Regions from separate parts of the Azospirillum lipoferum 4B genome, predicted to be linked through region 1. Evidence: riboswitches for the same ligand, from Rfam matches in the RefSeq annotation. Region 1 holds a riboswitch; the other holds the start of a gene.
What was found. Region 1 has a riboswitch for cobalamin ahead of AZOLI_RS25350 (CbtB domain-containing protein). Riboswitches for the same ligand answer to the same signal wherever they lie in the genome.
Positions count from the first base shown of each region.

Region 2: linked by a shared signal. The riboswitch ahead of AZOLI_RS20975 (ABC transporter ATP-binding protein) and the one ahead of AZOLI_RS25350 (CbtB domain-containing protein) in region 1 are both predicted to bind cobalamin.

Region 1 is NC_016587.1:245,475-249,881, forward strand. It holds gene cobW (cobalamin biosynthesis protein CobW) at 1-1,042, opposite strand, end outside; gene AZOLI_RS25345 (CbtA family protein) at 1,056-1,829, opposite strand; gene AZOLI_RS25350 (CbtB domain-containing protein) at 1,839-2,027, opposite strand; cobalamin riboswitch at 2,073-2,295, opposite strand; gene AZOLI_RS25355 (ABC transporter ATP-binding protein) at 2,639-3,406, shown strand; gene AZOLI_RS25360 (ABC transporter ATP-binding protein) at 3,399-4,121, shown strand; gene AZOLI_RS25365 (hypothetical protein) at 4,293-4,407, shown strand, end outside.
Region 2 is NC_016586.1:611,832-616,238, reverse strand. It holds gene AZOLI_RS20980 (ABC transporter substrate-binding protein) at 1-868, opposite strand, end outside; gene AZOLI_RS20975 (ABC transporter ATP-binding protein) at 865-1,704, opposite strand; cobalamin riboswitch at 1,828-2,046, opposite strand; gene AZOLI_RS20970 (hypothetical protein) at 2,423-2,641, shown strand; gene AZOLI_RS20965 (hypothetical protein) at 2,657-2,992, shown strand; gene AZOLI_RS20960 (sigma-70 family RNA polymerase sigma factor) at 3,074-3,607, shown strand; gene AZOLI_RS30485 (anti-sigma factor family protein) at 3,611-4,402, shown strand.

The sequences.
Region 1 (4,407 bases):
TCACCGCATCGCGGTCCAGCCCGGTCTCGCCGATCACGACCAGACGGCTGCGGCGCTCCTCGCCGGGCTTCCACAGGCGGTCGTAGTGGGTCTGGATGCGGGTGCCGACGCCCTGGACCAGCAGGCGCATCGGCTTGCCGGGCACGTCGATGAAGCCCTTCAGGCGCAGCACGCCGTGCAGGCCGGCGACCTGCTCCAGCGTCAGCGCCAGACGGGCGGGATCGGGCTGCGGCGGCAGCTCCACCACGAAGCTGGTGAAGTCGTCGTGGTCGTGGCCCTCTTCATCGTCATGGTGGCTGGGACGGTTGGCGAGGTCGTCCTCCACCGCCGCGCCGACGCCGAGCAGGACCAGCGGATCGACGGCCCCTTGCGAGGCCCGCACCAGCTTGGCGTCGCGGCCGACCGTGTGGGAGAGGGCGCCGCGGATGAGATCCTCGACGCGGGCGAGGTCGCCGTCGGCCAGCAGATCGGTCTTGTTGACGACGATCAGGTCGGCGCAGAGCAGCTGGTCCTCGAACACCTCTTCGATCGGCGTTTCGTGATCGACGGTGCCGGCGGCGTCGCGCTGGGCCTCCAGCGCCGCGGGATCGGGGGCGAAACGGCCCTCCGCGGCGGCGGCGGCGTCCACCACGGCGATGACGCCGTCCACGGTCACGCGGGTCTTGATCGCCGGCCAGTGGAAGGCCTGGACCAGCGGCTTGGGCAGGGCAAGGCCGCTGGTCTCGATGATGATATGCTCGGGCGGCTCCGGCCGGGCCAGCAGCTTTTCGATGGCCGGGACGAAGTCGTCGGCGACGGTGCAGCACAGGCAGCCGTTCGCCAGCTCGATCACGTCGTCTTCGGTGCAGGTCGGGTTGCCGCAGGCGCGCAGGATGTCGCCGTCGATGCCGACATCGCCGAACTCGTTGATGATCAGGGCCAGCCGTCGGCCGTCGGCCTTTTCCAGCAGGCCGCGGATCAGCGTGGTCTTGCCGGCGCCGAGAAAGCCGGTGATGACGGTTGCCGGAACCTTGCCGGCGGCCGTCTTGGGAAGGGCGGACATGGGACGTGGCTCCTTAACGCGCGCCGGGCTGGACCCGCAGGGCAGGGCGATGCTCGGCCTCGCCGACCAGACCGCTTATCAGCCAGCCGCAAGTCGCGCCCAGGATCGCCCAGAACAGGGCGGCGCTGCCGAGCGAGGCGGTGACGAAATGGGCGGCCAGCTCCGGCGGGACGGCGCCCTCGGCGCTTTCCGGGTGGGGCGCGCCGACCAGATGGGGCAAGGCGGCGGCGATGACGGCGGCGGCGATGACGAGGCGGTTGCGGGCGAAGGCGAGCGCGGCCATGCCGACGCCGGCCCCGGCTGCGGCGGCCAGCCACCAGAGCTGGCGCAGCTCCAGATCGGCCCCGGCCATGCCCGGCAGTTCCGGCGGCAGGCCGAAGGACGGCGCCAGCGACACGGCGACGAAACCGCCGGCCCCCCACACCAGCCCGCGCCGCGCATCGACCGGCCGGCCGGCAAGCAGCATCGCGGCCGACAGCAGCAGCGCATAGGCGACGCCGGTCAGCAGGTTTGAGACGATGGTCAGGCCGATGCGCTGCATCGCCTCGTCCAGCGTGGTGGGCACGCCTTCGCCGACCTCGCGCACGGGGCCATGCTGATGCGACTCGGCAGCGGCAGCAGCGCCGGGGGCGGCCACGGCCGGAGCGGGCGGCGGGGTCACCACCTCGTATTTCTCGGCTTCAAGGATCAGCGGGACGGTCGTCGCCTGCTGAACGACGGAAGCGGCCGTGCCGGAGAGCACGCCCGCGACCAAAGCGGCTGTGAACAGCCGCCGGATCAGGTCCATGACCCTGGCTTAGTGGCAGGGAAACGCGAAGGAGTGACGGGCATCGTGAGCCGCGTCGTGGATCTGCTGCGGCTGGGCGAAGCCGACGCCGTACAGCAGGAAGCTGCCCAGCAGGATCGCGGCGAAGGCGGCGACCGCGGTCTGGGCGGCGCTGCGGGTCGCGGAACCGGCGGCAGTGTGGATCGAACGGGTGGTCATGGAACGAAATCCTTGCTGTCCCGCCACACCCGGCGGGGTTGGGAAAGGTCGATTCATCCGCCGGCAGGTTTCCTGGCTCGCGGGTCGTCGCATCGCCGTCCGCCTTCCCGGCGCAAAGGCCAGTGGCATGATGGACGGGACGCTCGCCGCACACAGTTGCGGGGGCAGCCGCGGCATTGGACCCCGTGCAACGGAGATCCGCACCGCATTCCCTATTATCCCCGTCATCCGTCAGGACGGGCGGGGCACCGTCGGACGGCCACAATCGCAGTGCGGTGCCGATTTGGCAAGTCCGCAATATGGCGTCGGCCACACGGACGATCTTGCGCACCGACATTTTGGATGGTGTCATGTTTGGTGGACAGAGTGTCCGCGATTCCGACACTTTCCGGCGTCATGATCCGGCGGGAAGAGAGGGAGGCGGAGGCGAACCCGCGGAGAAACAATGGGTCCGCAGGCCCGGACGAAGCGAACCCAGTCGTGGCACGCTTCGTGCGTACAACAAACGGTTAAACGTCCCGCCGCATGGCGGCCCCCGGGCCGGGAGCCCGGATATAAGCCCTGGGCACAAGCCCGGATATAAGGACGAACGGGAGGAGAATTCGCGACCGATGAACGCCGCACCGAACGACGACATCATCCTGGAAGCGCGCAACCTGACGAAGGAGTTCAAGGGCTTCGTGGCGGTGAAGGAGGTGAACCTGCAGGTGAAGCGGGGCACCATCCACGCGCTGATCGGCCCGAACGGCGCCGGCAAGAGCACGGTGTTCAACCTGCTGACCAAGTTCCTGACGCCGACGCGCGGCCAGATCCTCTACAAGGGCCGCGACATCACCCGGACCAAGCCGGCGGACATCGCGCTGATGGGGCTGGTCCGCTCCTTCCAGATCTCGGCCGTCTTCCCGCATTTGAGCGTGCTGGAGAATGTCCGGGTGGCCTTGCAGCGGCCGCTCGGCACCAGCTTCCATTTCTGGAAGTCCGAATCGACGCTCTACGACCTGCATGACCGGGCGCTGGAGCTGATCGAGGCGGTGAACCTCACCCCCTGGGCCGGCCACACCGCTGCCGAGCTGCCCTATGGCCGCAAGCGCGCGCTGGAGATCGCCACCACGCTGGCGCTCGACCCGGAGGTGATGCTGCTGGACGAGCCGCTGGCCGGCATGGGCCATGAGGACATCGAAGGCACCGCGGCGCTGATCAAGCGCGTCGCCGCCGACCGCACCGTGCTGATGGTGGAGCACAACCTGTCGGTCGTCGCCCACCTGTCGGACACCATCACCGTGCTGCGTCGCGGCGAGATCCTGGCGGAGGGACCGTATGAGGTCGTCTCCAAGAACCCGCAGGTGATGGAAGCTTATATGGGGACCGGACATGCCTGACGGCGCGATGACCAAAACCGCGATGCTGGAGATCGCCGACCTGCACGGCTATTACGGCGAAAGCCATGTGCTGCACGGCGTCAGCCTGGAGGTGCGGCAGGGCGAGGTGGTGACGCTGCTGGGCCGCAACGGCGCCGGCAAGACCTCCACCATGCGCGCCATCATGGGGATCATGGGCAAGCGCACCGGCTCCATCCGCTTCCAGGGGCAGGAGCTGATCGGCATGGCGCAGCACAGGATCCCGCGCCTTGGCATCGGCTATGTGCCGGAGGAGCGCGGCATCTTCTCCTCGCTCAGCGTGGACGAGAACCTGACGCTGCCGCCGGTGGTGAAAGAGGGCGGGATGACGATCCCGCAGATCTACGACCTGTTCCCCAACCTGAAGGGCCGCGGCTCGACGCAGGGAACGCGCCTGTCGGGCGGCGAGCAGCAGATGCTGGCCATCGCCCGCATCCTGCGCACCGGTGCCACCATGATCCTGCTGGACGAACCGACCGAGGGCCTCGCCCCCGTCATCATCGAGCAGATCGGCGTGGCGGTGCGGGCGCTGAAGGCGCGCGGCTTCACCATCGTGCTGGTGGAACAGAATTTCCGCTTCGCCGCCACCATCGCCGACCGTCATTACGTGATGGAGGAGGGCCATGTGGTGGACATGATCCCCAACGACCAGCTGAGCGCCAACATGGACAAGCTCCACACCTATCTGGGGGTGTAGGGCGGTCTGGCGGCCGGATGTGGCCGGCGCCACGAGCCTCCTTTCTCCGGCGTTCACAAGCGGAGGGGCGGGCGGTGCCGGCTCATACCTGATTCAAGGTTACCCGATCGAAGGTGGCGGGTCGGGGAGGGAGGTCGGTTTCGGGAGCCCGGCGCCGCCTATCTGCCGGGGTTGATCGGCTTTGTCTCGATCCGCGCCGGCGACGCGACGCTGATTCAGGCGTTCGAGGCGATCATGATCGTGGGCCTGTCGGCCTGTCTCCTGAAAGTCCGGCCAACCATGGGCT
Region 2 (4,407 bases), on a different replicon from region 1:
CCTCGACGTCGGCCAGCTGCGGGGCCGACAGCAGGTAGCGGATGGCGGCTTCGGCCGGGATGCGGTGGTCGCTGACGATGATCCATTGCGGATCGCGCCGCGCCATCTCCTCCCAACTGACCCGGACATAGCTGTTGGCGATGTCGTCGAAGATGTTGCGGCCGCCGGCCAGCTCCATCAGCAGGCTGGTCATGCCCTCGCGCCCAACCGACAGCGGGGCGGCATCGGTGTGGCAATCGTCGCAATACATGACGCGCGGCCGCTGGGCGGCAGTGCCGGTCAGCCGGGTCACGGCGGCGACGCGGCGGCGGAAGTCGGCGACCATGGCCTCCGCCCGGTCGGCGATGCCGAAGATCCGGCCCAGCGCCAGCAGGTCGGCGTAGAGCGTCTCCATGCCGATCGGTTCGCGCGGGCCGATGCGGATGCAGCTTTCCCGCAGCGTGTAGGTCGCGACGCCCATCTCGGCGAGACGGGCGGGGGTGAGGCCGCGCGCCTCGTTGAAGCCATAGCTCCAGCCGGCGAACAGGAAATCCGGGTCGGCGGACAGCACCGCTTCCAGCGTCGGGGCGCGGTCGGGCAGCTGGGGCAGGGCGGCAACAATGCCGGGCGGTGCGATCAGGTGGCGTTCGGCCCCGGCGATGCCGGAAACCGCGACCAGCCGGTCGGCCAGCCCAAGATCCAGCATGGTCTGCGTCATGTTGACGTCATGGACCATCGGCCGCTTGGGAGGGCCGGTGAAGCGGGCGGTCTCGAAGCAGTTGGCCACCTCAACTGGATAGCTCTGCGCAAGGGCGGGAGCGGGGGTCAATGCAAGCCCGGCGGCGAGCAGGGCACCGCGGACAATGGGGCGGAACAGGGACGGGATCATGCAATGTCCAGTCGGTTCGGGGCCAGCGGCGACAGGTCGATGCGCAGCCGGCCGTCGCATGGGCGGCGATCCACGGCGGCGGCGACCCGGTAGACGGAGGTGAGCCGTTCCGCCGTCAGCGCCTCTTCCGGCGCGGCGTCGGCCTGCAGGCGGCCGTCCTTCAGCAGCAGCAGGCGGTCGCACCAGCGTGCCGCCAGTTCGATGTCGTGCAGCGTCATCACCACGGTGATGCCCAGCGAACGCACCAGATCGAGGATTGCGAAGCGGTGCTGGATGTCCAGATGGTTGGTCGGCTCGTCCAGCAGCAGGATGCGCGGGCGTTGCGCCAGGGCGCGGGCGATCATCACCCGCTGCCGCTCGCCGCCCGACAGCTGTTCGACCGGCCGTTCAGCCAGCGTCTCCAGCTCCAGCCGGGCCAGCGCATCCTCGACGATGGCGCGATCCTCCGCCCCGCTTGCCGAGAAGACCGAGCGGCGGTGGACCAGCCGCCCCATGCCGACCACGTCGCGTACGGTGAAACCGAGCGCCGCAGCCGAGTCCTGCGCCTGGAGCGCCAAGCGGCGCGCCAGTTCAGCCGGGCGCAGGGCGCGCGGATCTGCACCGTCGATGCGGATCCGCCCGGCCGAGGGTGCCTGCAGGCCGGCGATGCAGCGCAGCAGTGTGGTCTTGCCCGAGCCGTTCGGGCCGAGAATGCCGAGAATTGCCCCTTCCGCAACGGAAAAGCCGATGTCGGACAGGACCTTGCGGCCGGCCAGCTCGCAGCTCAGCCCCTCCACCACGACGGCGGAGGTCTGGCGGGGGCGGGGTGCCCTGGTGGGAGAAGGTGCTGGCGTCATCCGTGCATCCTGCCGTTGCAGGCGGGATGGTCGAGGCGGACGCATTGCTGAACACGCGGCCAATCCGGCGCGAAGTCCGGACGTGCGTCGGCAAGCGTTCCACCGGGACACCCCGCCCGAGGACGTTTCGTTTTGGCGCTGGCAGGTCTCCTGGCTTGCGGGTCATCACCGGTCCGTCCGGCCTTCCCAGCGCCGTTGGGCGCCAGTGGCAGGAAATGACGGAACGGCTCACCGCTCACAGTTGCGGGGACAGCTCCGGTCTCGCCGCGCGACGCGGCTCACCGGATTCCCTCTTAGCTTCCGGCGGCGACCGCCGGAAGAACCAGTACCAGGGCCATTCATGAGCGACCCGACAGCGGAGGTCAAGGTTCGAAACGGAACGGCCGCGGGAAATCTCTTTGCGGCATGATGCCGGCTCCAGCGTCGATATCGGTCTCGGTCATGTTCCGGGCGGTGCAGAGGTCCGGGGAGCGTCTCCGCAGGTGAGGGCGCGGTCGTGTCATCGTCATCGGCCATAATGTTATGTTATAACATAACATATCTGCTCGTCGTGCAGTCTGCAAGGAGAAGATTGGCATGGATGGGGCTTTGACGCGGAGGCGGGAACCGGGCCCCGGCATCCGTTGTGACCGACGCCCACGATTTTCGGCGGCTTCGGCGGATTATTCCGGACGCCCGCGCGTAATCAAGGAAACGACCGATCGGCACGGAGGCCACCATGACCTATCCCCGCTGGGCCACCGGCCTTGCCATCAGCGTGATCGCCGCCATCGGCGTCCTGCTGGCGCTGGACTGGATTGCCGACGAGCGGCTCGGGGCCTGGGCGCCCTATTCCATCGGGGTCGCGCTGATCCTGCTGATGCTTCTGTCGTTCGGCGCCATTCCGCGGGCGACTGCGACCCGTGCATCGCGGAGCCGCGACGGTGGGGACCTTTGACAGCGGAGGGACATCATGAGCCTTCACACCGATCCCGACGAGCGCGCCGGCCTCTTCGCCGAGGGCTTCGAGGCCTATGTCGCGCGCGAACATTGGGCGCCGATCCTGATCCAGGCGCTTCTCTATGGAACCACGCTGGTGGTCGTCGCGCTCCTGCTGGGCCTGCCGGTCCTGAATGCGCTGGCACTGGTTCATGTGGTCGCCTCCGTGTCCGGCTTCTTCGGCGGCCTGCTGGCCATGCGGCTGGAAGAGATGGAGCCGGGAACGGCCTCCGTCGTCATCGCGCGGCGGAGCCTTTCGGCGCTGCTGGTGTCGGGCACCGCGCTGCTTCTCGTGCCGTTCGCGCAGTGAGTGCGAATTGGCATTGGCCGGGGGATTAATATGGCCTGCCTCGCGTACACATAGAAGCAGCCCCATCCATGGAGCGACGATGTGACGTTGAGCCTGCGAAGCCAGTTGTCGGATCACGTCCGCACCTTGCGCCGCTACGCGATGACCCTGGTGCGCAACCGGGACGACGCGGAAGATCTGGTGCAGGAGACGCTGGTGCGGGCCATCGGCGGCGCCCGGACCTACCGGCCGGAGGCCAACCTGCGCTCCTGGCTGTTCGGCATCCTGCACAATGTCCATGTCAGCGACCGCCGCCGCGATCAGGTGCGGACCCGTGCGGCGGCGTCCATCGAGCCGCTCGTCCGCAGCGACATCGCGCCCAATCAGCCCGATCAGGTCGAACTCGCCCGCACCATGGAGGCCTTCGCCCGGCTTCCCGAGGATCAGCGGCGGGCGCTCATACTGGTCGCGGTCGACGGGATGAGCTACCAGGAGGCCGCCGGGATTCTCAGCATTCCGCTTGGAACGCTGATGTCGCGCCTCGCGCGCGGGCGGGAGGCGCTGCGCGCCGATGTGCGTGGGGAGGGAGGCCGCGGTGATGACGGCAGGCCGGCGCCTTTGCGGGTGGTGAAGTAAGCCATGATGGGGACCAGGATGAACGGTGAGTGCCAAGCCGACCTGCACGCCTATATCGACGGCGAACTCGATGCCGAGCGCCGGTTGGCGTTCGAGGCGTTCCTCGCCTCCAACCCGGCTGCCGCCGCCCGGCTGCACGACTATCTCCATCAGAGGGAAGCTCTGCGGCAAGGCTTTGCGCGGATGGCCGGCGAGTCTCCCCGACACACGGAAAGCCTGACCGGGCGCCTGTACGGCCGCTTGCGCACGGAGCGCCTCATCCGGCGCTTCGGTCCGCTCGCGGCGGCGATCCTGCTGCTGGTGGGCGGCGCCAACATCGTGGCCCTGGTCCATCACCAGCAGAAGACGGCCTCCTACAGCGTGCCGGACTTTGCGGAGGAAGCCGCCGAGATGCATGAAACGGCCGTCAGCCAAAGCCTGGCGTTTTCGGACCTGTCCCTGGCGGATCTGAATGCGATGGCAGAGGGGAGCACACACCGCCTTGGCCCAATCACGGTCAAGCTGCCGGCCTTGGACCCGAACCTGCTGACGCTGTTGCGGGCGACCCTGGTGCCGTTGAACAGCGGCGTCGGCCTGCAGTTCGTCTACCGCGAACGGGATGGCGAGATGCTGACGCTTTTGGTCGTCGCCGGGGATCCGATCGACGACAAGGGCCTGCACGCCGTCGAAGAGCGCGGGCTTCAGCTGGTCTATTGGCGCAACGGCGCCACCGCATACACGCTTGCGGGCAGTCGGTCTGACAGCGACCTGCTCGTGGTCGCCAAGAAAATGGCCGACAGCGTTAGGCGGTCCTGATCGGG